2 regions of the Rurimicrobium arvi genome follow, and region 2 is predicted to be linked to the other one. Evidence: riboswitches for the same ligand, from Rfam matches in the RefSeq annotation. Region 2 holds a riboswitch; the other holds the start of a gene.
What was found. Region 2 has a riboswitch for cobalamin ahead of ABD846_RS13425 (ribonucleoside-diphosphate reductase small subunit). Riboswitches for the same ligand answer to the same signal wherever they lie in the genome.
Positions count from the first base shown of each region.

Region 1 (14,638 bases), on a different contig from region 2:
AATACGTTTGATCATTTTATTCGAAAGATATTTTAAGGTGCCGGTAATATTTCTGTTTTGTATCGTAGAGATTAAACGATAAAAGTTTGGCTGCAGACGCGCCTTTTACGGCTATTTCCATATAGCCTGCGCGGTTGAACCGGCATAAGGCTTCGCCCTCGCTTACCATTCCGGCGTGTGGTGTGATCACGCCTATATTTCCGATACCCCCCAGATCGATTTTAAACCCTCTGTTCCTGCGCAGTGCTTCAAACTCTTCCTTACGCATGTTGATGATCAGATTCCCGTTATGGGCTATGTGCAGTATCTGGCAGTCGACAGAATGCTCGGTAGCTACAGGCAGGGGCATGGTCATCTGCTTGATCGGGTCCAGTTTAAAGTGCGGGAAGCCGAGATCTGCAGGTTTCTTGTGAGAAAGTATATAAGCGATTTCCGCACACTTTTCCTGCCAGTCGCGGAAGTTCTGGTCGTCGCGGTCCCATTCATAGCATTGCCAGAGACTGATATTTTCTATGCCCAGTGCCAGGGGTAATATACCGTTGTTCGGTGCAAGGAAATAATGACCGTCTTTCTCACATAATACCAGTGACGGATTGCGGGAATGATAAATACCTACGTAAATAATGTGGCATGTGCCTTCAGGAAATTCCTTGTAAGAACTTGCGCTCAGGTAAGCAGCTTCGATCAGGTTTTCCCCCGTTACGGAAGCGCTGATTTCCAATACTGCGGCATCCGGATTATGCCGTAGTAAGATACTCCGGGCAATCGCTGTGGAAGCGTCTTTATGCCCGAAATCGGAAAGTAACGTGAGGAAGCGCATCGTGTAATCTGCAAAGTTAAACGGAATTGGCAAATTGTTATAATCATTGTCACATCAGTTCTTCATTAAAGCGTAATCGAATATCGTACCTTTGCCATATGAAAACCCTGAGGGAACATACATTGGAGGAATTGGAAGCGTTGATGGTTTCCTGGAACGAACCTAAGTTCCGCGCAAAGCAGATATACGAGTGGATATGGGATAAGTATACCAACGATATCCAGCAGATGAGCAACCTGTCTAAAGCATTGCGGGAAAAGCTCGCGGAGCACTTCGCATTGAATACGGTTGCAGTCGACCACGTGCAGACAAGCAGCGACGGTACGGTCAAAAGCCGTTTCGTCCTGCACGATAAACATTTTATCGAAGGAGTGCTGATCCCTACCGAGAAGCGGCTCACAGCCTGCGTTTCAAGCCAGGTGGGGTGTTCTCTTACCTGTAAGTTCTGCGCCACCGGCTACATGAAGCGGGTGCGTAACCTGGAGGCACAGGAGATCGTCGATGAGGTGATGCTGATCAACGAGCAGGCATTTAAGTCATTCGGCAAACATCTGACCAATATCGTATTCATGGGAATGGGCGAACCGCTGCTGAATTACAAAAATGTAATGAAGGCAATTGAGCAGATCACCAGCCCCGACGGAATGGGCATGAGTCCGCGCAGGATCACCCTTTCTACAGCCGGTGTTGCAAAGATGATCCGTCAGCTCGGCGATGACCAGTCGCGTGTAAAACTGGCACTGAGCCTGCATGCGGCCAACGATAAAAAGCGCAACGAGATCATGCCGATCAACGAATCGAACAATCTGGCAGCCCTGGTCGATGCATTGAATTATTTCTATCAGTGTACCAAGACGCATGTTACGTTTGAATATATTCTGTTCAAAGGATTCAATGACTCTGAGAAAGATGCAGACGAGCTGATCCGTATTTACCGGAAAGTGCCCTGCGATCTGGTGAACGTAATTGAATATAATCCTATCGATAATGCACAATTCGAAAAACCCGATGAACAGGCTACTGACGAATTTATGGCTTATCTCACCGCGCACAAAGTGAATGTGCGGCTGCGGCACAGCAGAGGAAAGGATATTGATGCCGCCTGCGGACAACTGGCCAATGTGAATCTGCGTACAATGGAGGAAAAACTCAATATGCAGGAGCCTTCTTAGCTCCCGGAAATAACCGTTTGCGATGCCGTCTGGAAAGACGGCATTTTTTTATTAATTTATTGAACGTTTTTCCCGCCCGGGTGTATAAGTATCAAAAGCATAACATCATGTTCAAACACACCTTTTTTACAGCTTTACTGGTTTTCGCAACGCTCGTGTCGGAAGCGCAGAAGCCGCAACCCATTCTTTCATTTGCAAGAGAACAACGCCCCCTTCCCTGGTATAAGGAACAGGCAGGTCTCTGGAAAAAGGAAATAGATAAGGATAACAGGAACGCAACTGCATGGCTTCAGTATTTCCGTGCAGTACGCGTCGTAAACATGCAGGACCCGGACAGTAAGAAAACTCCGGAAGAAAAAGACGCGCAACTGATGTCGATTGTGGATGATATGGAGAAAGCTATTCCCGGTACATATGAATACAACCTGAGCCGGTACAGCGCCGCGGGATTACGCGACGGTTATGAGTCTTACCTGCTCAAAGCGCAACGCCTGGAAGAAGGGCATACCGAACATTATGACTATATGGTGAACCAGGGTGAGATCACCCGGGATACCGCAACCCGTAATAAATACTGTCTGAAGCTCTATGAATCCGGACAGGTCTCCACCGGTATGATGAATTACAACCGTAATGTGCTCGCAGGACTCGCTCCGGGTGCGATTCTGATCACGGTAGGCGACAACGATACCTATCCGGCATTTGTATTGCAGGCAATGGGCTTTCGCAAAGATGTCGCAGTCATTAATATGAGCCTTATCCGTGTAAACAGCTACCGCGAAAAATTGTTTAAGGAGTTGGGTATTGCTCCATGGCAGATGCCCGGGGATAATGCTTCGGCTGAAGAGGCACAGAACGCCGAAAAGCGTTTTGAAAAGGAATTTATCAAGACGATCATAGCAAACAAACAGGAAAGACCGGTATACCTGTCACTCACCTCAGCGGGATGCGATGCCTATGCCGCTCCTTTAGACGAGCATCTGCACCTGACGGGACTTGCGTACAAGTATAGTGAGCAACCTGTAGACGACATCGGTATCCTGCGCCGGAACTTTGAGCAGGAATATATGCTCGATTATCTGAAGGTCCATTTTTATAAAGACATTTCGACGGATCTGGTTCAGTATATCAACCTGAATTACGTAGTGCCCATGCTCAAATTGTACGATCACTATCAGCTCGCCGGGGAAACACAACGCGCAAGATGGATCGGAGCGTACGCAAAGGAAGTGGTGAAAGGCACCGAATACGAACAGCAGGTAACAGATCACCTCAAAAAATAAGCGGGTGGCAGAAAAAATGCAAATAACGGAACAGGCTTCAGATGAATATCTGATGGCGCTTGCCACACAGGGCAGGCGTTCCGCTTTTGAGATACTCTACGACCGGTATTTCCGGAAACTTACCTGGTATGCTTACGGAATGCTCCGTGATGTTCAGCGCTCAGAAGACCTGGTGCAGGATGTATTTTGTGTGATTATCGATAAGCCGGAATCCTTTGATCCTTCAAAAACCTTCTCTACCTGGATCTATACGCTGGTAGGGAATCGCTGCAGGAACGAATTGCGCAACGTAGCGAACAGAAGTGCTTTAATGAAGGAACAGGTAATGGAAGAAGTATCTGAACAGCCTGCGGTAAACAGTGATCGGCAGCGCTTGCGCCAAAAGATCGACCTGCTGTTGGGAACGCTCACGGAAAAAGAGCGGCAGATATATCAGCTTCGCTTTGAGCAGGATCTTAAAGTGAGGGAGATCGCTGTAATAACGGGCATTCCGGAAGGATCTGTGAAGTCAGGTATTTTTTACCTGCTACAAAAATTATCTCATCATTTAAAAGAGTTTAGTTATGCAAAGTAATATGCAGGAGTGGCCGGAATGTGTCCTGGAATGGGTGGCCGTTCATCCGTTTTCAGCTTTGTCTGAAGCGCAACAGGCCGTTGTATTGAGTTGTATGTCTTCGGCGGAGTATGATGCAATGCATGAAGTTTCCGGAACATTATCAGTTATGCATGAAGTTTCGGTTAATGCCGGTCCGGGAAGGAAGCAGGTGTTGATGGATCGTTTTGACGCCCGTCATCAGCCGGCTGCACCGCAGGAGATGCGTAAGAAGATACAATGGTCATTCCAATTATGGCGGGCTGCGGCAGTGGTCTTGCTGGGACTTTGCGGTTGGCTGTCCTACGGGCGCAGGAGTGCGGCTTTGCCGGATTCTCCTGTGACTACAATCCGGGATACCGTTGTGCGCATCAGAGAAGTGGTAGTGACAAATGTGGTGCATGATACGTTCCGGCTTGTCGCAGCGGTTGCTACGTCTGTTCCGGAACATAAAATACGCAAGGCGGCAGCACGTTTACGCGGCGGGCAAGAGCATGCAGTAGCAATGAACAGTGATTTTGCAGATATAGGCGTAGTATCTCCTGCTGAAGTTAACGCAGCACGTAATCAGTCGAAAGGGACATCAAAAAAGGACGATACCCTGTCGCATCAATATGCATTTGTGGTATTGTAGTTCAGGAATATTTCTGTTTTAAAGGTTGCAGCAGGTATTCGAGACCATTTAGTTTGATCTCGTAAAGCGTCTGAAGCAATGTGCCCAGTTTCCCTGCCGGGAAGCCCTTTCTGGCGAACCATTCCAGGTAAGATACGGGAAGGTCGCACAGGATCCTGTCTTTGTACTTGCCGTACGGCATACGCATGCGCACAAGATCTGTCAATAGCGATTGGTCTCCGGATGGAATTGGCTCGGCACTCATAATGCGAATATAGGCGTACTTGTCTGAAATGAAAATCCCCTTCATGACGAAGGGGATTTTTTTAAGGGAGTTGTGAATGGAATATGATTAACTGCATCCGGTTGTGGTACCACAGTTAGGACACATATAGCAGGTGCCGTTTCTCAACGTGATATTACCGCAGTTGCTGCAGGCAGGAGCGTCAGCGCTTGTGCCCATCAGTTTTTTGGTTTCGGCTGTTGCTGATGCCGTTACCACAGGTTTTGCAGGTACCAGCTTCGGAGCAGTAGCAGCGGTGGTTTTGTGCGCCGGTGCCGTTACTCTCACCTGCGACAATTCCTGTTGTACGGTATGCTTCAGGCGTTCTTCATCTACTACATGTACCAGGTCATCGCGGTCGAGGTATTCATACGCCAATACGCGGAATACATAGTCGAGTACGGATGTCGCCGTTTTGATGTTCGGATGCTCTACCATACCACTTGGTTCAAAACGGGTAAAGATGAATTTATCGACGTACTCTTCCAGGGGCACACCATATTGCAGGCCTACGGATACGGCTATTGCGAAGCTGTTCAGTAGACTACGCATGGTGGCTCCTTCTTTGGCCATGTCAATGAAGATTTCTCCAAGCGTATGATCCCCGTATTCACCGGTACGCAGGAAGATTGCCTGCCCGCCTACCTTGCTCTTGAATGTATATCCGCGACGTTTTGCCGGCAGGGATTTACGTTCCACGATACGGCTCAATTGGCGTTTCAGTTGTGTATCCGGGCTCGCCTGAACACGTTTGTTTACTTCTTCCAGTAGTTCGTCGATCGTAAGCTGACCCAGGTCAACGATCTGACTGGTATTGATGTTCGTTTCTTCTTCTTTTACAGGCTCGCCTTTTTTCTTCTTGTCGCTTTTGTTGCTCAATGGCTGACTCAGCTTGGAACCATCGCGGTACAGGGCACAGGCTTTGATACCCAGCTGCCAGCTCAGGTAGTAACAGTCTTTTATCTCTTCAACTGTCGCTTCATTAGGCAGATTGATTGTTTTGGAGATCGCACCACTGATGAAAGGCTGAACAGCTGCCATCATACGGATATGGCCATGCGCATGGATAAAACGCTCTCCGCGCTTACCGCATTTGTTGGCGCAATCGAATACCGGCAGATGCTCCGGCTTCAGGTAAGGTGCCCCTTCGATCATCATTGTTCCGCACACGTAGTCGTTTGCAGCAGCAATCTCTTCTTCTCCGAATCCGAGCGCTTCCAGCAGGTTGAACTCCATGTCGTAGTATTGCTCCGGCGTAAAGCCCAGGCGCTGCAGACACTCTTCACCGAGATTGTACACGTTGAATACGAATCCGATCTCAAATGCGCTTTCCACGAGACTGTCGAGCTTCTTCAGCTCTTCAGCGATAAAGCCTTTTTCACTCAGCGACTGATGATTGATGAACGGTGCACCGGCAAATGTGCCATGTCCTTTCGCATATTTTACAATTGCATCGATTTCAGACTCAGAGTATTTCAGATTGCGCAGCGCAGCAGGGATAGATTGGTTGATGATCTTGAAGTAACCGCCGCCGGAAAGTTTTTTGAATTTCACCAGTGCAAAGTCCGGCTCAACACCTGTTGTATCGCAATCCATCACCAGTCCGATTGTTCCGGTAGGAGCGATTACCGTAGCCTGCGCATTGCGGTAGCCATATTTCTCTCCCAATTGCAATGCATTGTCCCAGGCGCGTGTAGCAGCAGACAACATATAATCAGGGCAGTATTTTGCATTAATGCCCATTGGTTTTGTCTCAAGGCTCTCATACGCTTCTGCAGCATCATAAGCAGCGGCGCGGTGATTGCGCATTACACGCAGCATATGCTCGCGGTTTTCAGCAAAGCGCGGGAACGCTCCCAGCGATTCCGCCATTTCAGCAGAAGTGGCATAAGCAACACCCGTCATGATGGCGGAGATAGCACCACCGATAGCGCGGCCTTCTTCGCTGTCGTAAGGGATGCCGCTTACCATCAGCATAGAACCGAGGTTCGCGAATCCGAGTCCGAGGGTGCGGTAATCATAGCTCAATTGCGCTACTTCGGGACTTGGGAACTGTGCCATCAGTACGGAAATTTCGAGCACTACTGTCCACAAGCGTGTCATATACTCAAAGCTGGCCACATCGAATACGCCTGTTTCTTCGTTAAAGAAACGACGCAGGTTCAGCGATGCAAGGTTACAGGCCGTATTGTCGAGGAACATGTACTCAGAACAGGGGTTGGAGGCCCTGATATCCCCGCCTGCAGGACAGGTATGCCATTCGTTGATGGTTGTATTGTATTGCGTACCGGGGTCCGCACAACGCCATGCAGCGTAAGAGATTTTGTCCCATACTTCTTTGGAAGGGACTTTTTTCATCACTTTACCATCGCTGCGTGCGGTCATTTCCCACTCTTCGTTGTTGGCAAGGCGGCGGAAAAATTCGTTCGGAATACGAACGGAATTATTGGAGTTTTGTCCGGATACTGTTTTGTATGCTTCTCCTTCATAGTCGCTCGCATAACCTGCTGCGATAAGGGCAGCTACTTTCTTTTCTTCCTCTACTTTCCAGTCGATGAAGTCCAGTACTTCAGGGTGATCCAGATCCAGACACACCATTTTTGCAGCACGACGGGTAGTGCCCCCGCTTTTGATGGCACCGGCAGCACGGTCGCCAATTTTCAGGAAGCTCATAAGGCCGCTGGAAGTACCGCCGCCGCTCAGTTTTTCGCCTTCTGCACGGATGTTGGAGTAGTTGGTGCCCACACCGGAGCCATATTTGAAAATACGCGCTTCACGTACCCAGAGGTCCATGATACCGCCTTCATTTACCAGGTCGTCTTCCACGCTCAGGATAAAGCAGGCATGTGGTTGCGGGCGTTCGTATGCATTCTGGGAACGCTCCAGATTCCCGGTAGACGGATCAACATAAAAGTGACCCTGCGCTTTACCGTTGATACCATAAGACTGATAAAGTCCTGTATTGAACCACTGCGGAGAGTTAGGTGCGCAGCTTTGTTGCAGGATGCTGTATACGAGCTCGTCGTAGAAAACCTGCGAATCATACTCAGAAGCGAAATAACCGTATTTCAGACCCCACGCGCGCCAGCAATCCGCAAGACGATGAGCTACCTGCTTGATAGACGTTTCCCGTCCGAGGCTGCCGTCTGCCTGAGGTACACCGGCTTTGCGGAAATATTTTTGAGCGAGGATATCTGTAGCAATCTGAGACCAATGCTCCGGAACCTCCACATTAGTCATTTCGAAAACTTTCTCTCCGTTGGGATTACGGATTACCGAACTGCGGTAGTCGTATTTGAATAACTCAAACACGTTGCGCTCATCGTTCGTAAAGTGCCTTTTAAATTCCAGGCCTTTGCCTGAGCCGGTAGTGTATGTTGCTGCCATATATTCCTGCTTTTTTTTATTGGTGGAAAAATCTTTTTTACGGTTGGGCAACGAAATTATTTAAAACTTTTGCCCGTGCAAGATTTAGATGCCCACAGGGTGTGGATAACCATTAAATGGTTGAAAAACAATTCTATAAATTTAATGAAAATAATTTTAATGAATTGCTAAAGTACCGGGAGCTCTCAAAAAAAACGGCCCCTTATGGAGGCCGTTTCAGAAAGTATCAGCAGTTGCGTTACCAGATCTTATTTCTTGAATTTTCAAAGCCTTTCGGCTTTACAACAGTAAAAATTCTGGATATGTTGAATCCGAAGTGGATCGCCCCTTTTTGCCATTTATCGGTGGTTTGGCCGATGAACATACGTTCCGTCATGCCAATGGAGTTGGTGCAAAACAGCTGGAATACGTGTCCTCCAGTTTCTATGTCGAATCCTGCTCCAAGCGAATTGGTTGTGCCGGTAAGCTGACTGAACTGATAGAAATATTCAACATTGAACGTTACTCTTTTGCTCAGGCGCAAACGGCCACCGGCTCCGAGCGCAAAGATATCATTAGGATCTGCTTTTGTATCTACGAGGTTGTAATGCACGTGCGTGGGCATCAATTGCAGCGTAAACAGGTTGCTGAACTTACGCGCGATCAGCAGTTGGTTAAAGAAAAACAGACGGTTACTGAACGGATAACTCTCAAAAGGCGTAAGCTGACGCCCCACAAGGTCCGTAGCTTTCTGGCTCGTAAGAGACATCCCGCCCACGTAACTTAAGCTGAGGGGCATTTCATCTTTTTCAGTCTGGCGCAGGATACGCGCTTTTAAAAAGCCATCGTATTCCTTGTATAAGGAGCTGCGGCCCACACCTACCGTAAGCCAGTTGGTAACACCATAATCCAGGCCGAGACGCAGCGTTGCACCGTCCAATCCGAAAAATTCCTTCACGCCGCCATTCAATGCGCCGAAACGGTGCGAAATACGGAAGTCGAGGTTGCCTTTTGCCGTATTTTCAATGCTGTGGCTGTTGATGATATGACCCGTTTTGAAAGACCCGTAGGTGTATGTTTTCTTCGGCTTTTCTTCGTCCAGGAGTTTGGAAAGGTCGTCGCCGTCGTTTTGCGCAAATGCCGCAGTGGCGGGCATCAGCATCAGCAGTCCCGCAACTGTTTTAAAAGATTTTATAAGCAATGATTGCATAAGTTAGATTTGATTTGATGAGAATGGATTGCTGTTTGCGAAGCACCTACATTTTTTTCAGAGAAGAATTGATGGTGATCTCAATTTCTTTGGCAACCTTGCCTTCAGCCACGGAAGGGATCCTGATCTTATAGTCGGCGGTCGCCACCTTAAACTGAGCCATTACTGAAGCTTCATTTGCTCCAATGGTAACTGTCCCCGGCACTTTTACGTCTTTGGTTACACCATGGATAGTGAGTTTTCCGCTTACAGTTGTCTTGTATACTCCTGGTTTGTCCGAAACGGTTCCTGGCGCGAGCTTGCCTTTAAAATCTGCCTTCGGATATTTATCCGATTCCATATAGCTCTCATTGAAGTGGTCCTGCATCAGCTGTTTTTCAAACTTGAAGCTTTTTACCGGTACCTGAAAGACAACATCACCTGTAGCCAGATCTATTACTGCACCTGTTTCATTGTTGAATGCCTCGATATTTTCAATGGGTGTCTGCGAGAAAAAAGTAATGCGCCCGCTGCGGGTCATATATTTCTGAGCGGATACGGTATTCGCTAAAAGCAATCCCGCTGCAATAACTGTTATTTTTTTCATGAAAGAATGTTTTAATTGTTAGGACTAGTTATTGGATGCTCCGTTATTGATCCAGCGACGCACTTTATTAATGCTGCACTCGTCCCACTTGGAAGCCCCCTGCGGCATGGATCCGTCCTGGATCACACGCAGGAATCTGCCATCGTCGACGATGGATTTGGCACCGGAATAAGTCGTAAGATTAACACCCGCAGAAGCGGAAGCATCATGACAGCCGCTCTTGGCGCAGGATGCCTGAACCATCGGCTGAATATCAGCGCTCCATGTGGTATTGGTGGTATCGCAGGGACCCAGTGGCGGGTACATCGTTTCTTTGTTGTCTTTGTAGCAACTGTACTGCGTGCTCAGGAGTAAAAATCCGCCCGCAATACCGCACATCGCGACGAGGCGACTGAATGGCTTTTTTAGCATCATAATTGTAATTTGACTGGTGAAATTGACTATTGGGAAATAATGCAGTCGGTAAGTTTTACATCTCCGACAAAACCGCTGCAAAAACCTTTTAATACTACAGAATCTCCGGTTTTGCCGGGGAATTTTTTCTCGCGCATGGTACACATTACGCCGGACATCATATCGTCGGTTTGTAATACAACGAAAGGTACACCCTCCTGATTGGTATCCGCAACTGAAATAGTGCCGTTTACCTGTACTGCCTTATTCAGATAAGTCTGATTTGCTTTCGTTTCATCAGTCGAAAACTCCTGAAACAAAACCCTGGCATTTACCGGAATGCCTGTTACATCATCTACTTTTCTTGCCGGACGGTTCGTGATTACCAGCACAGCAATTACTCCTGCGAGCAGTACGATGGCTAACGCTATAACGACTTTTTTCACAATACGGTAGTTTTCGTGAAATTAACGTCATTTATTTGTCAGTAGTTTGTCCGGCAGAGTAATTAACAATGTGTTAGCCATTCTGCTCTTCCAGCCTGCGATACGCTTTAATGAAGATGGCACCCAGATTTTTATGCGGCGGTACATAATCTCTGAAGGTCGATTCTGCCGGTTTGCCTTTAAACTCTCCGTCCAGTCTTTTCCACATATTCACCCAGTTCACGTCAGTTCCTTCTCCCAGGTTGTCATTTAATGCTCTCAGGATCGGTTCATTTACAGCCATTGCGCCCGTTTGCTTGGTCGAAATGATCTGAGCGTCAGGTGAATTGGTCAGGATGGTGGAGAGGTTATGATAGCCGCCGCAGGATCCGAGCACTACCACTTTGGTCTTGTCGTTCAGACGTTCGAGTGTGGTCGGTAAGTGATAACTGTGTCCGCGGTGGATCAGTATGGCAGGATTAATTGCATTCTCATCGAGGTATTTATTCAACGCTCTCTGCGCATCTTCGTCTTCGGGTTCTGCAAGCGGCAGGTTGGCATATACAGATATCGGTCTGCCTGAAGTGGAAGTGATATTCACCCAGTATTTGGTCGTCGTCATTTTCCATTTCGGTCCTTTGAAATTATTCAGGAAGCTCGCATAAGACATCTTCCCGTCTTCATCGCCGTAGAAGAAAAACTGCTCTACCACTGCCGCGCTGTCATGCGTCAGTGTAGCGTAAGGTACATAATTGATAGGGGGCAAATTCAGTTTTTTAGAGCGCTCTTCTGCCGTTTCATTGGTTACGGTATCCTTTGCTCCGTCAAAAAGAGTGGCGAGCAAGGCATACACCTGTAATCCTTTTTTGCTGCGGTGCTGATAAGAGACTTCGTAGTTCTTTTTTACTTCTTCGCGCAGGTAGGCGATCATGGAAGAGTCTTCAATACTTCCGAATGCGTCGGCCACATCCACCGCGTCTTCGAGGTCATCTTCTTTTCCTTTGTCGAGATTCGCGATAAAACTGCTGAGCAGTTCTTTTTTCTTTTCTTCGGTAAATGTCGCGAGGAACTGATCGAGCCGGTTGAATCCCGCACACATTCTCACAAACGTACGGAAACGGTCATAATGCAATTTTCCGAGGAACTCGTCCCCCGTCATCGGTTTCATCTTTTCCATCAGGCGTTTGAAGGCGCCGGTAAAGGAACTTGTATAGATTTCTTCCTGTCCGTAAATGATGATATAATAAATCGCTTCCGGGCTCAGGTTTTCAATACATTTAAAACGGACCGCTTCCGGTTTTTCATGCAATTCGTCCATTACACGCACATAGTTGCGCAACGAGCGGTATTCCAGTTCACTGTTGATGCTTGCATTACCAAGGTCATTATTTTCGATCTTCAGTCGTACGAGATTTTTAAAGAACAGGTCCTGGTCTTCGGTGATTTTATCTACTTCTGCGATGCTCAATGTCCCATTGTGGATATCGTGTAAAAACGTCTTTGCTTTCAGAGGAGATTTTGATTCGCGTACAATTTTCACGATCGTTTTTACCAGCGGATCCGTATTGCGTTCCACGGCGTTTTTCAGACCGGCATTCGTTGAAGACGCATAGTTGAAAATCTCGTCGGGATTGATTTTCGCAGCCCCTGCAATAACAATGTCCGCGCAGGGTTTGTTGATGAATTCCGGAAGACGGCGGATCAGCAGGGTAGGGTCTTTTTTGGCCAGCTCTTCACAAAGGAATTCTTTATCGTCATCGCCCAGCATCTGACTGTTTCCCATTGTGTACACGTTTACATTGCCGCGGACGAATGCGGAAAGGTTGCCTTCGTATTTAGCGATAACCATATCGCGGAAGTTGTTTACAAGCCGCTTATAATAGAGCGGATCGACTTTATTGTCGTCATTAAAACGGATAAGCACCTGCTCAAGGGAGCGGAGGTAGCCAAGCTTTGTCTGGTTTTCGGTAAACTTATCAGCGATCGGCAGATTCTCGATCATGATTTCAATTTTGCTGATCTCCCGCAGCAGACTGTTGGTAAGCGTCCGGCTGCTGATGCTGTCGTTATTAAAATTGATATAGTCGTCAATTTTACCGTCGAAGGCGTCCGCCCGTTTTTGCTGTTTCTTCACTTTGTCGAAAAACAGGCTGCGCTGCAGGGGTACGGGATTGATAAGCGTATCGATGTCGTAAATGGATACCGTTTTCTTCTTCTTGTCGTCTTTCTTATGATTTTCTTTCTGGGCAAAGGCGAACTGTGCACAAAGGATAGCGACAACCAGACATAATGTTTTTGTGAAATTCAGATGCATGCGAAACCGTGGTGTTGACGAAATCACAAAAATAGACAATCCGCACGGCCACAGAGGATAAAAAAAATATAAAACGTGTTTTTCCGATTCCATATAAAACAATGTACCTTTGCAGCGTCGAAGGTGTTTCTCCACAAGAGAAATGAAAAGGGAATCAGGTGCAAGTCCTGAACATTACCCGATGCTGTAAGTCTCTAAAAAGCCACTGCATTCCATTGCCACTGATGATCAAAGTTCATTTGGGAAGGCGCAGCGGTGAGATAAGTCAGAAGACCTGCCTGCGATAATAATTGACCGCTTTCGGGATTTTTAAAAGCGAAGATCAAATTTCCGGCTGAAGCAGCCGGGTATTTTTTTCTGCCGTTTCCATCTTGCAAGAGGTTTGTGATGAAATTTATTGATTACAAATACAAACGCTATGCGCAAAATTTTTATGCTTTCCGCTGCCCTGCTGGGTGGTGTTGCCGCTTCCGCCCAAACGGTTGCTGATTTTGATTCACTGACCCTGCCCGGTAGTGATACTGCTTATGTAAATTATTCCGCTCCCGGAACTGATGTGGGATTCTCCAGCGGGCTCGCTTATTTTCCCTGTGTATACGATACAGCCTGGGGTACCAGCTTCTGGTCAGGCGGCTTCGCGTATTCAAATAAAACAGACAGTGTTACCAGTGGTTACCTGAATGCGTATGCCGCTAAAGCAGGTATCGGTTTTGCAGGTTCTGCGCAATATGCCACCGCAAACGGCTCTGAAAATATCATCAGACTTACAGGTGCGGCGCTCGGCCATCAGGCAATGGGCTTTTACGTGACCAACAGTACTTACGCATACAACAGTATGCGTGACGGCGATGCTTTTGCAAAGAAATTCAGAGCGGCCGATTCTGATTATTTCCGTCTTGATGTATTTGCTTATTCGGGAGGTGTCCTGAAATCGGATTCCGTTAGCTTTTTCCTCGCCGACTTCCGCAATAGTGATTCCACAAAAGCTTATATCGTGCGTGACTGGGAGTGGGTGGATCTTATGAAACTCGGTGCCGCGGACAGTTTCCTGCTGCGTCTTGTTTCCTCCGATGTAGGCACATGGGGCATGAATACACCTGCGAGCTTCTGCATCGATAACTTCATCACCAACGAATCCGGACTGAATGTCAAAGAGCAAAATGCAGCCTTCGACCTGAAAGTATTCCCGAATCCTGCCACAGACTTTGTGTTTATTGAGTCGTCGGTCACTCATAAACAACATGTGCAGTTGTCCGACCTGAACGGGCGTGTCATTGCTTCTTACGAACTTAATCCGGCTCAACGCCTTTCCGTAGATATGCGCTCATTACAATCAGGCGTGTATATACTTACATTTAACGATGGTACGCGCACGGCTTCTGCACGCGTGGTGAGACAATAACAGATCATGAATAAAGTATTATCCCTGCTCCTTTTAACTGTATGCGGAACCCTGTACGGACGTGCTCAGTTCGCACCACAGGCAGGAATTTCCGGCACTACCGCGATACATCGCAGTAGTGCCGGTATTAAACAATGGGCAGCTTCCTGCACTGTTACGCGCGGACTTACGGATATTGC
Region 1 is NZ_BAABEZ010000018.1:42,713-57,350, reverse strand. Features, by position in the region: gene ABD846_RS06365 (putative quinol monooxygenase) at 1-15, opposite strand, end outside; gene ABD846_RS06360 (SAM hydrolase/SAM-dependent halogenase family protein) at 17-853, opposite strand; gene rlmN (dual-specificity RNA methyltransferase RlmN) at 919-1,992, shown strand; gene ABD846_RS06350 (hypothetical protein) at 2,100-3,275, shown strand; gene ABD846_RS06345 (RNA polymerase sigma factor) at 3,280-3,849, shown strand; gene ABD846_RS06340 (hypothetical protein) at 3,839-4,501, shown strand; gene ABD846_RS06335 (DUF3820 family protein) at 4,503-4,790, opposite strand; gene ABD846_RS06330 (vitamin B12-dependent ribonucleotide reductase) at 4,833-8,150, opposite strand; gene ABD846_RS06325 (DUF5777 family beta-barrel protein) at 8,389-9,339, opposite strand; gene ABD846_RS06320 (YceI family protein) at 9,386-9,925, opposite strand; gene ABD846_RS06315 (hypothetical protein) at 9,950-10,339, opposite strand; gene ABD846_RS06310 (OB-fold protein) at 10,366-10,764, opposite strand; gene ABD846_RS06305 (hypothetical protein) at 10,838-13,057, opposite strand; cobalamin riboswitch at 13,162-13,353, shown strand; gene ABD846_RS06300 (T9SS type A sorting domain-containing protein) at 13,476-14,459, shown strand; gene ABD846_RS06295 (T9SS type A sorting domain-containing protein) at 14,466-14,638, shown strand, end outside.
Region 1: it holds a riboswitch for cobalamin, as region 2 does, so the genes downstream of both, ABD846_RS06300 (T9SS type A sorting domain-containing protein) here and ABD846_RS13425 (ribonucleoside-diphosphate reductase small subunit) in region 2, are expected to answer to the same signal.

Region 2 (14,638 bases):
CGGCTTGATCCATTCGAGATACCAGGAGCAGAAGTCGTCCCAGATCAGGGAATAAATTGTCTTCAGCGATTCGCTCAGGCGGAAATCTTTCATCAGTTCTTCCAGGTGCAGCTGTACCTGTGCGATACGCTCCCGCATCCATAAAGTGGGGAAAGTATCCACATAAGCCATACCGGGGTCCTGGCGACCGTCCCACATGCGCACGAGCTTCAGGGCATTCCACATTTTATTGCAGAAGTTGCGGCCCTGTTCGAGCATGCTTTCGTCGTACAGCAGATCGTTACCGGCGGGGGACGAGATCATTACGCTGAAGCGTACCGCATCTGCACCGTACTGGTCGATCAGAGCAAGCAGATCCGGCGAATTGCCCAGTGATTTGCTCATTTTACGGCCGAGCTTATCCCGTACGATACCGGTGAAGTATACTTTGTCAAACGGTTTCTGATCGAGGAAATATTCGCCCGCCATGATCATACGTGCCACCCAGAAGAAAATGATCTCAGGTGCGGTAACCAGCGTAGCAGTAGGGTAATAATAGGCCAGTTCCTTGTTGTCCGGAGCGGCATTCCAGTTAAACACCTCCATCGGCCAGAGCCAGCTGGAGAACCATGTATCGAGGCAATCCTCATCCTGGCGCAGGTCTTCGGCCTTACCTCCGGGATTTGCTGCCTGGTATTTCGCAAGTGCCGCTTCGGCGGTCTCCGCGATATACATATTGCCTTTAGCATCGTACCATGCAGGAATACGCTGTCCCCACCAGAGCTGGCGGCTGATACACCAGTCCTTGATATTCTCCATCCAGTGACGGTACAGATTCTTGAATTTGGGCGGGAAGAATGCGATCTCATCCGATAAAACCGCTTCGAGCGCAGGCTTTGCCAGTTCTCCCATATTGCACCACCACTGCATGCTCAGGCGCGGCTCGATCACTACATCTGTACGCTCTGAGAAACCTACCTGGTTCGCATAATCTTCTTCCTTCACATAATTTCCGGAAGCTTTCAGGTCTTCAATGATCTGTTTGCGTACAGCAAAACGATCCTGACCTACATACATGCCGGATGCGACGCTCATCGTACCGTCCTCGTTCAGGGTATCGATCACTTCCAGCTTGTGCTTCAGCCCGAGGTTATAGTCATTGATATCATGTGCGGGGGTAACCTTCAGCGCACCAGTACCAAATTCCTGATCAATATATTCGTCAAAAATAATGGGGATACGGCGGTTGATGAGCGGCACGAAGCAGTACTTACCTTTCAGATGCGCGTAACGCGGATCGTCCGGGTGCACACAAACGGCAGTATCTCCGAGAATTGTTTCGGGACGTACGGTTGCGATGGTAATATATTCTTCCGCGTCGCCTTCTATGCGGTAACGGACATGGTACAGTTTTGAATTTGTCTGCTTGTGGATCACTTCTTCATCACTCAGGGCCGTTTTTGCTTTAGGGTCCCAGTTGATCATCTTCACACCGCGATAGATGTACCCTTTCTCATACAACTCCACAAATACGCGCATTACAGCAGCGTAATAGGCAGGGTCCATGGTGAACGAGGTACGGTTCCAGTCCAGCGAACAACCGAGCTTTTTCAGTTGTTGCAGGATAATGCCACCATATTTTTCTTTCCATTCCCATGCATATTTCAGGAACTCATCACGGCTGAGGGAATTCTTTTCAATCCCGCGTTCGCGGAGCATGGCTACCACCTTGGCTTCCGTAGCAATTGAAGCATGGTCGGTACCGGGCACCCAGCAGGTATTAAAGCCCTGCATTTTCGCACGGCGGATCAGTACGTCCTGGACGGTATTGTTGAGGGCGTGACCCATGTGCAATACGCCGGTAACGTTAGGTGGCGGCATGACTATTGTATAGGCGGGACGTTCGTCCGGGGTAGAATAAAAGTATCCTTTACCCATCCAGTGTTCATACCACTTTTGCTCTGATTCCGAGTGCTGAAAATTCTTGGCTAATTCCATAAGATCTGATGCTGATTGATTATTGTGCGGAAGATAAATAAAAACCCGCCACACAGGGTGGCAAAGATAAGGAAGTACGCCTTTTCTGATACAATTCCGGAGCGTAATTTGCCTTCAGGTGTCTGCTCAGGAAGAGATAAAAAAAGAAAAGTCCGCCTGAAAACATACAGACGGACAATGACGCTTCTGAGGCGGCAGTAAGATCAGGAACTGCGCCCTACCCCTTTGCGGTACAGGCTGAAAGAATATGCGATCGGGATCACTACCATGATACCAAGCAAAACGGGCATTGCGACGGCCGTTACCGGAACGGGACAGGTGAGCGCAATCAGAGCAAGCAGCAATCCGCCGGCCACCCATATCTTGCTTGCCAGCCTGTGCGTCAGACGCCAGTTTTCATCGCTGCTCAACGTCCAGGGTATGCGGATACCGGCAAAATAGTTGGGCTTGATATTATGCATGATATTCCCGAGGAACGCGAACATCAGTCCGATCAGGGACATCATTACCGGCTCCAGGTGCATATTCCGGGCACTCATGCCGAGGCAGATGAAATTCAGAACCGCAATGAAAATAACCGTGCCTACAGCCATTTTGCCAAAAGTGGCGGAAGTATCTTTATGCGCACGTTTCGGATCGAGACGGTGAATATTCTGCAGCAGGAAGTACACCCCGATGCTGACGGCAGCCAGGATACCCGAGAATACAAACAGCTCACGCTTATTGCCCCATGCGTCCGGCCCGTCAACACCGAAATGCGTCGGTACCACCTCCGGGACATCAGGAAAAATAAAGGCCAGCCATGCAACAGGCAACAGTGCAGCTGCCACCATTAATGTGTTTTTAAGCGTTTTGTTCATACACTATTTTTTAAACTGAATAAACCATTTGAGAAGCTCATCGAACACCGTGGTGTTTAATGAATAACTGATAAACTGCCCTTGTTTTTCCGCCTCTATCAGTCCGGCCTGCTTCAGCAGATCCAGGTGATGGGAAATGCTGGGTTTGGAAATGGAAAAATGATCCGCGATTTCCCCTGCGGTCATATCCCGCTGCTTCAGCAGCTCAAGTATTTCCCTTCGCGTGGCATCGTTGAGGGCTTTAAAGAGCACATTCATCCGTTCTTTAAATATTTAGACAAATATCTAAATACTTGCCGATATCGCAAAATTTTTAAGGATTTATTTCCTGCACCGTTTATAACAGAAAACCGTAACAAACGCAAACAGCCAGCATGATGTACAAAAAAATCGGAGCCTCCCTTTCCGGGAAGGCTCCGATCCTGTTTGAAAAACGATTTACAGATGGTTATTCTAAGGTAAGTTTATCGCGGAACGCAGAACCGTCAGCGGCTTTCACCTCGACAAAATAAACACCTGAAGTGTAGCCACGCATATCGATTTTATGTTCCTGTATCCTGCGCTTATCTGTCAGCAGACATCTGCCCTGCATGTCCCAAACCGTTACGGAGGCAGGGACTTCCGAACGTACCGTAAACGTGCTTTGTGCGGGGTTCGGGAACAGATGTACCGTGGCTGCGGACAATATATTTTCCTGTACTGATGTGGCAATATGTATGTTCGATAACAGGAGACCGCTGTCACCCGCGATAAATGCCACAGAGTCGTTGGCCATACGCACATCGTTCAGATCCTGGTCTGCCGTGAATATGTTCATGAATGAAGTCTCGTCGTAATAATAGATGATTCCTGAGCCTGTGGTAACCGAGTGCCCAACCATGATCAGCGAGTCTTTGACGGAGCGTGTCACGGCTCTCATATCGGGATAATAAAAAGTGGCAGAAGCCATATCGAAGGTCCAGGTTTTTCCTTTGTCGGTGCTGATAATAACTGCGGCTCCATTATTTGCCGTTACGCCCAGGATGGTGTCTGCTGAGATAAATTTCAACCCGTTTATTGCAGTATCGATATTTGTTTTTACGGTATCCCAGGTAATGCCGCCATTGAAGGTACGGTACACCCTGCCGCTGTCGCCACCTGCAATGCCGGTGTTACGATCCAGGAAATCCACGGTCCGCAGGAACGAACCGGATATATTGCTGAGGTATTGCGGAGATTGCCATGTCCCTGCCGACAAACGTGTCACGTTATCTCCGCTGAAAAAACCGGAGCCGACAGCGAGACCGTTATCAGCGTCGAAGAGGAACATCCGGAAGCTGGCAATCATGGCTGACTCCGCATTCCAGGTCAGTCCGCCGTCTGTAGTTTTATACACATCGCCCCGGAAAACAGGGTTCATACGGTTGCTGACAATCGCAAAACCGGTTGTGGCAGAAACAAATTTCAGATCAATGATATCCGGTGAACTTGCGGAAAAGCTCATTCCGGAAGGATGGACAGCGCTCCAGGTTTTTCCGCCATCGCTTGTCTTCAGTAGTGTGCTGTCGGTACCGCCGATATAACCGGTTTCCGGTGAACCAAACGACACGGTAAGCAGGTGCTTTGTTGTCGGAACGGGAACTTTGAGCCAATAACCACTTGCGCATACGGTCAGGGGTGCAATCAGCGTACATAAGATTGAGAGTAGCTTTTTCATTGTTTCAGGTTTTAAGTGTTACCTGCAAAGTTCGGCGGCCTCACGCATTCCGGCTTATGATAAACAGCTTAAGAATGGTACTTTTCTTCCCAGTAGCTGCGGAACTCTTTCGGGGTCTGACCCTCCTGGCGTGTAAAAAAACGTGTGAAATAAGAACTGTCTTTAAAATTGAGCTTGTAAGCAATCTCCTTAACCGCGTCCCCAGTATGCAGGAGCAGGCGCTTTGCTTCTACCCAGGTGCGTTCCTGCAGCAGTTCGATAGCGGTTTTTCCCACAACACGGTCCAGACAGTTATTCAGCACTTTGGGCGTCATCGCCAGCTCCTTCGCGTAGTAAGCCACGTTGGGTTTCTCCATAAAACATCCCTCCAGCAACTCGCTGAATTTCTTGTATACTTCCCAGTCGTGCTGACTGTAGCCCTGCATGCCGCCTTCATCCTGCAACTGGTCGGCAGTATGGCGAATACAGCGTGTCAGAAAAATAGAAGTATAATTCTGAGCCAGATTATACGATAAAACCGAATGCTGCTGCAGTTCTTCATACAACTGTACGATGATGTCCATCATACCGGCGAAATCTTTCTTATCGAATTGCAGGCAGGGTGCATGATAATTGTTGCGCAGCAATTGCGGGAAAAAGAACGTGCCGATCAGGTTCATATAATTGCGGCTGCACAGTACAATGGAGCCTGTTGATTGCTCCCGTCGCTTCACCAGATGTATCTGCTGCGGGAATACAACGTGCACAGAATAATCGCGGATCGGATGTTCCGCGAAGTCGATAAAGTGCGAGCCTCCGCCTTTCTCGAACAGGAAGAATTCGAAGTAGGAATGCCGGTGCGGGCGTTGAAAGTCGTAAGGCGTGAAGTGCCCAAGGGGTAGCACTTTCAGCTCTTCATCGCCTTTGGGCAGGTTGTTTACGGGAATCTGTTTCATGGGTGGCTCGTGCATAACAAAGTTATTCAATAAGTAATTGCATGCAAACGTCCACCGGGATTTCCGGGTATTAACTATACCTGAGGATAAAGTCTGCGCTGATTGTCAGCGTGCTGCCGGACGCTTCTTTATGCGGGGAATGACCCGCCTGAGGGACTATATAAGCCGCTGCAGGCCCCTTAACCGACTGCACGATGCCCTGCACCTGCGCTTCTGTTCCGTACGCATCTTCCTCCCCCTGTATCACTAGTACGGGACAGATAATCTCCGGCAATATTGTGCTGATATTCCAGTGGCGGAATGATTCCGTAAGCCAGGTTTCCGCCCAGAGCCTGAATACTTCGGCGGTGCGCACACCATGGTACCGCTCGAGCTTTTGCGGCAGATCTGTATGATTATATGCGTTAACGGCTTCGCGTATACCCTGCAGCGTAAGCTCTTCCACGAAGATATGTGCGCCTTCCGTAATAATGCCCGCCAGGAGCTGGGGATACAGGGCAGCTGCGATCAGTGCTATGGAGCCGCCATCGCTGTGTCCGAACAGCCAGACCTGCTTAAAATCAAAGTGCTTTATCAGGTCGGATAAAACAGCCGCTTCCCGGTGCATATAGTCCGGCTCCCGCTCGCGGATGGAAAAAGGATCGGAAGCACCATAGCCCTGCCGGTCGTACACAAAAAAGTTGCAGCGGCAACGCTCGGCCAGCCGATCCGGGAAATCACGCCATAATGCTGTACAACCCAGCGAGTCGTGGAGAAAGATAATCACCGGCCGACCCGGATAGACCATCTTACTCCGGCAGGCTAATTGTATCCCGCCGGTCTCCACATACGTCATTTCTTCAGCTGTACTCATGCTGCAAACTTAAAAAAAGTGCTTTACACTACCGGTACAGGCCTCTTATCCGCATCTACCGCCACGAAAGTAAACGTACCCGTAATAGCGGTGTTCCGCTCAAATGAATACATTTCCTCTATCACGATCTCAACCGAAACTTTAAGACTGGTCCGGCCTACCTGCGTCACCTTTCCGATCAGTTCAATGATTGTACCGGCGGGAATAGGCTTAGTAAAGTCGATGCGATCGGAAGAAACCGTCACCATGCGTTTCCGGCTGAAACGGGTTGCGGTAATAAAGGCGACCTCATCCATCAACTGCATGGCAGTTCCGCCAAACAGGGTATCGTAGTGGTTCGTTGTATTCGGAAACACCGCCTTGAATATGCGTGTTTCAGATGCAGCTATTTTCTGTTCTAATGTCATTTGAAAAATTGATTATGCACTGCAGGTAATGCATCCTTCCTCCATCGTACAGGCCGGTGCAACAAAATCCGCTTCAATATCGGATGCTGCGGCAAGCGCTTCGGCCGGTAATACAGGGATTACAGGATCCATCTCATGACCACCCTGCTTTTCGATGGTGAATTGCACAGCCTGCGTCGCGGCTTGTGTACGAAGGTAATACATGCCTGTTTTCAGACCTTTCTTCCATGCATAGAAATGCATCGAGGTAAGCTTGGCGGCAGTGGGACTATCCACAAAAAGGTTTAAAGACTGTGACTGGCAAATAAACGCTCCGCGATCGGCTGCCATGTCGATGATCGTGCGCTGCCTGATCTCCCAAACCGTTTTATACAGTTCCTTCAATGAAGACGGGATTTCATCGATATGCTGGATAGAGCCGTTTGCCGCAATGATCTTATTTTTCATCGTATTGCTCCAGAGGCCCAGCTGTACCAGGTCCTTAAGCAAATGTTTATTTACGATAATGAATTCTCCGGACAGTACACGTCGAGTGTAGATATTGGAAGTGTATGGCTCGAAACATTCGTTATTACCCAATATCTGGGAAGTGGATGCAGTGGGCATCGGAGCAACCAGCAGAGAGTTGCGCACGCCATATTGCATTACCTCTTTGCGCAGGCTTTCCCAATCGTGTCGCCCGGACGACTCCTGCCCCCAGAGATCGAACTGGAATTTACCCTGAGACAAAGGCGAGCCGGCGAAAGTTTCGTAAGCACCTTCCGTTTTCGCCAGGTCTTTGCTGGCGGTCATTGCCGCAAAGTACATCGTCTCGAAAATATCACGGTTCAGAGCGCGGGCCGCATCGCTCTCAAACGGCAGACGCAGCAGAATAAATACGTCCGCCAGTCCCTGTACACCCAGCCCGATCGGCCGGTGGCGCATGTTCGAACGACGTGCTTCCTCAACAGGATAGTAATTATGATCGATGATCTTATTCAGGTTGCGCGTAACCTGATAGGTAACTTCGTAGAACTTATCGAAATCAAAGCCGCCGTTCTGTACAAAGCGTGGCAGTGCCAGGGATGCCAGGTTACAAACGGCAACCTCATCCTCGCTCGTGTATTCAATGATTTCGGTGCAGAGGTTACTGCTCTTGATGGTTCCGAGATTCTGCTGATTGCTTTTCGCATTCGCTGCATCCTTGTACAAAAGGTAGGGCGTTCCGGTTTCAATCTGGGCATCGAGTATGGCAAACCATAGATCCTGCGCTTTAATCGTCTTACGCGCACGACCTTCTTCCTCATATCGCTCGTATAAGGCTTCAAAATCCGCGCCGAAACACTCGTGCAGGCCAGGTGCTTCATTCGGACAGAAAAGGCTCCATGTACCGTTCGCCTCCACACGTTTCATAAACAGATCCGGAATCCAGAGCGCATAGAACAGGTCCCGGGCGCGCAGCTCTTCCTTCCCGTGATTTTTGCGCAGGTCGAGGAATTCAAAAACGTCCGCGTGCCAGGGTTCCAGGTAAATCGCGAAAGCGCCTTTTCGTTTACCGCCGCCCTGATCGACATAACGCGCTGTATCGTTGAATACGCGCAACATCGGAACAAGTCCGTTGCTGGTTCCGTTTGTACCGCCGATATAGCTACCCGTCGCGCGTACATTATGTACTGCCAGACCGATCCCCCCCGCGCTTTGCGAGATCTTCGCAGTTTGCTTCAGCGTATCGTAGATGCCGTCGATACTGTCGTCTTTCATCGTGAGCAGAAAGCAGGAAGACATCTGTGGTTTCGGAGTACCGGAATTGAACAGCGTAGGAGTCGCATGCGTACACCAGCGCTCGCTCATCAGGTTGTAGGTTTTGATCGCACTGTCTATATCCTCCTTGTGAATACCGATCGCAACACGCATGTACATATGCTGCGGACGCTCGGCGATCTTGCCGTCGATACGCAGCAGGTAAGATTTTTCCAGCGTCTTGAACCCGAAATAATCGAAGCTGAAGTCACGATCGTAAATGATCGCACTGTCCAGCAATTCGGCATGCTCTGCAATCAGCGCCATAACGTCATCCGCAACCATGGGCATGGAACGACCTGTCTTGGGATCGCAATACGCGTGCAATTGCTGCATGGTTTGCGAGAAAGATTTCAGGGTATTCTTATGCAGGTTGCTCACGGCGATACGGCTTGCCAGCAAGGCATAGTCCGGGTGACGCGTGGTCAGCGACGCCGCAGTCTCCGCAGCAAGACTGTCCAGCTCTGTTGTGGTGACACCGTCGTATATACCTTCAATTACTTTCTTGGCCACCTCGATCGCATCGACCATCGGGCTGAGGCTGTAGGAAAGCTTTTCGATGCGCGCCGTGATCTTATCAAACTTCACGCTTTCCTTTTTTCCGTTTCTTTTTATAACAAACATATTGCTGTGCTTTTACGGTTCACTGATAAATTAAAAATCCTCGTCGAGGGAAAACTGTTGTGTGTCTTTTTGTGCCATCACTCCGGCCTTCTGGTAATCGCCAACCCGCTTCTCGAAGAAATTCGTTTTACCCTGCAGGGAGATCATCTCCATAAAATCGAACGGATTAACGGCATGGAACATTTTGGGATATCCGAGTTCGGACAGCCAGCGATCGGCAACAAACTCAATGTATTGCTGCATCAGGCGCGCGTTCATACCAATCAGGTCAACGGGAAGCGCATCAGTAACAAATTGCTTCTCGATTGCCACGGCATCTCCTATAATACGGTACACTTCTTCCTGGCTCAGCTTCTGTTGCAGCATTCCGTACAGCAGACAGGCAAATTCGCAATGCAGGCCCTCATCGCGGCTGATCAGCTCATTGCTGAAAGTCAGTCCCGGCATGAGCCCGCGCTTTTTCAACCAGAATATGGAGCAGAAGCTGCCGCTGAAGAAAATGCCCTCTACGGCTGCAAACGCAACGAGGCGCTCCGCGAAAGAGCCCTGCGCGATCCAGCGTAGCGCCCATTCCGCTTTCTGTTTCACCGCAGGCACGGTATCGATCGCATGGAACAGGCGATGCTTTTCCGCAGCGTCTTTGATATAAGTATCGATCAGCAGCGCATAGGTTTCGGAGTGAATATTCTCCATCATGATCTGAAAACCGTAGAAACAGCGGGCCTCGGGCAGCTGCACCTCACTCATGAAGTTCACAGCAAGGTTTTCGTTTACGATACCATCGCTCGCAGCAAAGAATGCGAGTACGTGTGCTATGAAATGACGTTCCCCATCGTTGAGCGCAGCCCAATCTTTGAGGTCGGCGCTGAGATCTATTTCCTCTGCGGTCCAGAAGCTCGCTTCGTGCTTCTTGTACATCTCCCAGATACGGGGATAGTTGATGGGCAACAGTACGAAGCGCTCTTTATTTTCCTGTAATAATATTTCCTCCTGCATAGTATAAAAAGTAAGTTTTCGCTTTGGAGCTTAGCGACGGAGGGAGACGGCAGGACAAGGATATCTGCGTAAACAAATGATACCGGACCAGCCAGGCCTTTCCTCCGAAAGCAGTAGCTTTTTAACGTTATGCGGCAGGTCTTCTGGCTTTCCTGTATTTCAGAAACCTTCCCATCCGCAGACAGTGGTTGATGACTCTGAAAAAACTTATGTATCGCTACATCAGGATTACAGCTACGGGGATAGCGCCGGATTCACACCGGCTTCCCTTTTAATCGTATACAGCAGGACTGTACGCGAACCGATTAACAGCACAAAAATAGAAGGCGAAGCGGGTTTGACCGCAATTACGTTTCAACAGCGTGTGGATAAACGCGCAGATTGTTTATGGGCGCGACTTCTGCTCATTGCGGCGCATCAGCTCCGCTTCCACTTCTGCCAGCGATACGCTTTTTACCTGCAACAACAGTAAAAGGTGATACAACAAATCGGCGGCTTCATTTATGAACAGTTCCCTGTTATCGTCTATTGCCTCGATAACCAGTTCTACTGCCTCTTCCCCTACTTTCTGGGCCACTTTATTAACGCCGCGGGCTGCAAGCCTGCTTGTGTAGGATGTCTCCGGGGCCAGTTCCAGTCTTTCAGCGATCAATGCCTCCAGGCGATACAGAAAACCTTTCGATTCTGCAGCGCCGAAACAGCTGTATTGACCGGTATGACAGACCGGACCGGAGGGACGCGCCTTTACAAGCAAAGTATCTCCGTCACAGTCAACACACATAGCAACCACACGTAGCCGGTTTCCGGATGTGGCGCCTTTCACCCAGAGGCTGTTGCGGCTGCGACTGAAAAAAGTAACCCAACCGGTATCTCTGGTTTGCTGCAATGCCGCTTCATTCATGTAACCGAGCATCAGCACCTGTGCCGTATCGGCATCCTGTATAATTGCGGGAATCAATCCTCCCGACTTAGAAAAATCCGGCTTCATCTTATTGGAATTTCACATTGTTTCAGAAATGATTTCAGTTCGGGAATACTTAGTTCACCAAAGTGGAACAAGCTTGCTGCAAGCGCCGCCCCGGCTGTTGTCTGCCGGAACAGTTCACGGAAATCTTCTTTTGATCCTGCTCCTCCCGAAGCGATCACGGGAATGGATACCACGTTAGTTACGGCGTTTATAAGTTCGAGTGCAAAGCCAGACCTGCTACCGTCATGCATCATCGATGTAAGCAATATCTCGCCGGCGCCAAGCGCCTCAGCCTTTTTTGCCCATTCCTTCAGTAAAATTCCCGTCGCCTGCTTTCCTCCATGTGTAAACACCTCCCGGCGACCGTTCACAAGCGCAGTGTCGATCGCCAGTACCACACATTGCGCACCAAATCGTTGCGACAACTCGCCGATCAGCTCCGGCCGCAACACGGCGGCCGTATTCACACTTATCTTATCGGCACCGGCTTCAAGCAATGCTGCAGCTGCTGCCACACTGTTTACGCCACCACCTACGGTAAACGGGATGGAAAGCCGTTCCGAAACGGCACGCACAAGCGGAACAAGCGTACGGCGTCGCTCTTCCGTAGCGGAGATATCGAGGAATACCAGTTCGTCCGCACCCGAAGCTTCATAACGCTCAGCAAGCTCAAGGGGATCTCCGGCATCTTTCAGTGCCATAAAGCTGACTCCCTTTACCGTACGTCCGTCTTTGATATCGAGGCAGGGAATAATTCGCTTCTTCAACATAGATCACTTAATTGACTGAGTGAAATGGTTCCCTCATACAGGGCTTTTCCGATCACCGCAGCGTAACAGCCATCGGCCTGCAGCCGCTTCAAATCGGCAATGGCACCTACTCCGCCGCTCGCAATCAATTGCACCGGCACAGATTCGCTTATGCCACGATACAGTTCAAATGCCGGACCTTCAAGCATTCCGTCCCTCGATATATCGGTGCACAATACCTGTCGCACACCCCGTGTGTACCAATGCTGCAAAAACGGGACAAGCGGTACTGCACTCTGCTCCTGCCAGCCAAGCGTCGCCAGGAGTCCATCCTTTGCGTCCGCACCCAGCACGATGCGCTCCGGCCCGAATTGCTCCAGCAAATCCAGAAACGTTTCCGGTGCGCGCAGGGCAAGACTGCCCAACACGACCTTTTGCGCACCGGAATCCAATGCACGGCGCACCTGCAGCGCATCTCGTATTCCCCCGCTGAAATCGATGCAAAGCGACGTCCGTGACGCAATCTGCTCCAGCACATTCCATTGCTGTACCTCACCTGCGCGCGCACCATCCAGATCCACGAGATGCAGATGTTGTATGCCGGCCGATTCAAACAACAGTGCCTGTTCGAGCGGGCTCTGGCGGTAAACCGATTGCCGGGAAAAGTCTCCCTGCGATAAACGCACACAGCGTCCATCCATCAGATCTATAGCGGGAATGATGATCATAATTCGGTAAAGTTTTTAAGTATAAGCGCGCCTGTGTTGCCGGACTTTTCCGGATGGAACTGGGTAGCGAAAAAATTATCCTGCTGCAGTGCTGCGCTGAAAGGCTGCATATAGTTGCAGACAGCGATCGTTTGTCTGCATACAGCAGCATAGAAGCTGTGCACGAAATACACATCACCCTGTTTATCCGGAACATTAGCGAATAAAGGTCCGCGGCATTGCTCGAGGCTATTCCAGCCCATATGCGGCACCGGCTGCGCTCCGCGGAAACGACGCACTTCTGTATCGAAAATACCGAGACACTCAGTTGCGCCTTCCTCGGATGATCGGCACAACAGCTGCATACCCAGACAGATGCCCAGAACAGGTTGCTGCAGGGAGACGATCAACCGGTCGAGTCCCAGCTCTTTCAGACGCAGCATTGCCGGTGCTGCGGCACCCACGCCAGGGATAATAACTTTATCTGCTTTCCGGATAACTTCAGGATCAGCTGTGATCACATGCTGGCAGGAAAGACGGGAAAGCGCATTGCTTACAGAACCTGTATTCCCTGCGCCATAGGCTATAATGGCTATCATAATAAACCTTTTGTGGACGGTAATTGTCCTGTATTGCCATCAAGCCGGATCGCCTGCGCCAGTGCTCTTGCAAAGGCTTTGAATATCCCCTCTATCTTATGGTGCTCGTTGGTTCCGTTAGCATTAACGTGCAGGGTACAGCGTGCGGCATCCGAAAAAGATTTGAAAAAATGCGGGAACATTTCGGTGGGCATTGCACCGATCATCTCTCTGTTAAAAGAAGCGTTCCAAACCAGCCAGGGTCGACCTCCCATATCTACAGAAACCGAACACTCACAATCATCCATCGGAAGTACAAATCCGTATCGCCCTATCCCGGCTGTATTTCCCAGCGCCTGCAGATATGCTTGCCCCAATACGATACCGGTATCTTCTATCAGGTGATGTTCATCAACATGCAAGTCTCCTTCTACACGCAGATACAGATCCACACCACTGTGAAACGCCAGTTGCTGCAGCATATGATCGAAAAATCCGATACCGGTCTGAATATCACCGTTACCCGTTCCGTCCAGACTGATACGTACATTGATGTCAGTCTCGCACGTAGTTCTCCTGAGCGAAACCTGGCGCTGTGCTGCTCGCAGAAACCGGTATATCTCCGCCCACTCAGAAGTGCACAGCACCGCATCAGGAGCTGTTACCCCGCCGATCAGTATACCGCCTGCACCCAGGTTTTGCGCAAGCGTAAGATCGGTGATCCTGTCCCCAATCACAAAAGACCGGCTCAGGTCGTAATCTCCGGAAAAATACCGGGTGAGCATTCCGGTTCCGGGCTTGCGCGTAGGAAGGTGTGCTTCCGGAAAACTCCGGTCTATAAATATTTCATTAAAGCGGATGCCTTCACCCTCGAGTGCTTCCAGCATTTTGTTGTGCGCCGGCCAGAATTGTTCCTCCGGGAACGAAGGCGTGCCAAGTCCGTCCTGGTTGCTCACCATCACCAACTCATAGTCCAGTTCGGCGGCAATGCGCGACAGGTAGCGGAATACGCCGGGATAATAGCGGAGCTTTTCGAGGCTGTCGATCTGAAAATCTTCCGGTTCGCATATCAGCGTCCCGTCTCTGTCTATAAAAAGTACTTTCTTTTTCATGGTATCTGATAATTGTTTAACGCCTGTATCAATTGTTCGTTCTCAAGTGGTGTGCCGATGCTGATGCGCAGACAGCCCGGAACCTGTCTGTCGCGGTTACGTACGATAATTCCGCGGTTGACCAGGTAATCGTACAGACCGGCAGGATCTTTTACGCGGCAAAGCAGAAAGTTGGCGTCCGAAGGGTATACTTCAAGTATACAGGTCAGAATGCTTAAAGCTTTTCTTACGCGTTCCCTTTCAGCAATTACGATGGCTGTAAATGCATCGGAAGCGGCAGTATTTTTCAACGCTGCTATCGCAGCTTCCTGGTTCAGTCTGCTAATATTGTACGGAGGCTTTACTTTATTCAGCAGCGAAATAATAGTTTCATCTGCCATTGCTATCCCGATACGGGC
Region 2 is NZ_BAABEZ010000024.1:199,415-214,052, reverse strand. Features, by position in the region: gene ABD846_RS13465 (valine--tRNA ligase) at 1-1,977, opposite strand, end outside; gene ABD846_RS13460 (SdpI family protein) at 2,181-2,837, opposite strand; gene ABD846_RS13455 (autorepressor SdpR family transcription factor) at 2,841-3,095, opposite strand; gene ABD846_RS13450 (YCF48-related protein) at 3,286-4,533, opposite strand; gene ABD846_RS13445 (AraC family transcriptional regulator) at 4,602-5,468, opposite strand; gene ABD846_RS13440 (alpha/beta fold hydrolase) at 5,539-6,321, opposite strand; gene ABD846_RS13435 (acyl-CoA thioesterase) at 6,345-6,728, opposite strand; gene ABD846_RS13430 (ribonucleoside-diphosphate reductase subunit alpha) at 6,741-9,131, opposite strand; gene ABD846_RS13425 (ribonucleoside-diphosphate reductase small subunit) at 9,162-10,127, opposite strand; cobalamin riboswitch at 10,244-10,448, opposite strand; gene hisIE (bifunctional phosphoribosyl-AMP cyclohydrolase/phosphoribosyl-ATP diphosphatase HisIE) at 10,513-11,115, opposite strand; gene hisF (imidazole glycerol phosphate synthase subunit HisF) at 11,112-11,864, opposite strand; gene hisA (1-(5-phosphoribosyl)-5-[(5-phosphoribosylamino)methylideneamino]imidazole-4-carboxamide isomerase) at 11,858-12,571, opposite strand; gene hisH (imidazole glycerol phosphate synthase subunit HisH) at 12,568-13,149, opposite strand; gene hisB (bifunctional histidinol-phosphatase/imidazoleglycerol-phosphate dehydratase HisB) at 13,146-14,240, opposite strand; gene hisC (histidinol-phosphate transaminase) at 14,237-14,638, opposite strand, start outside.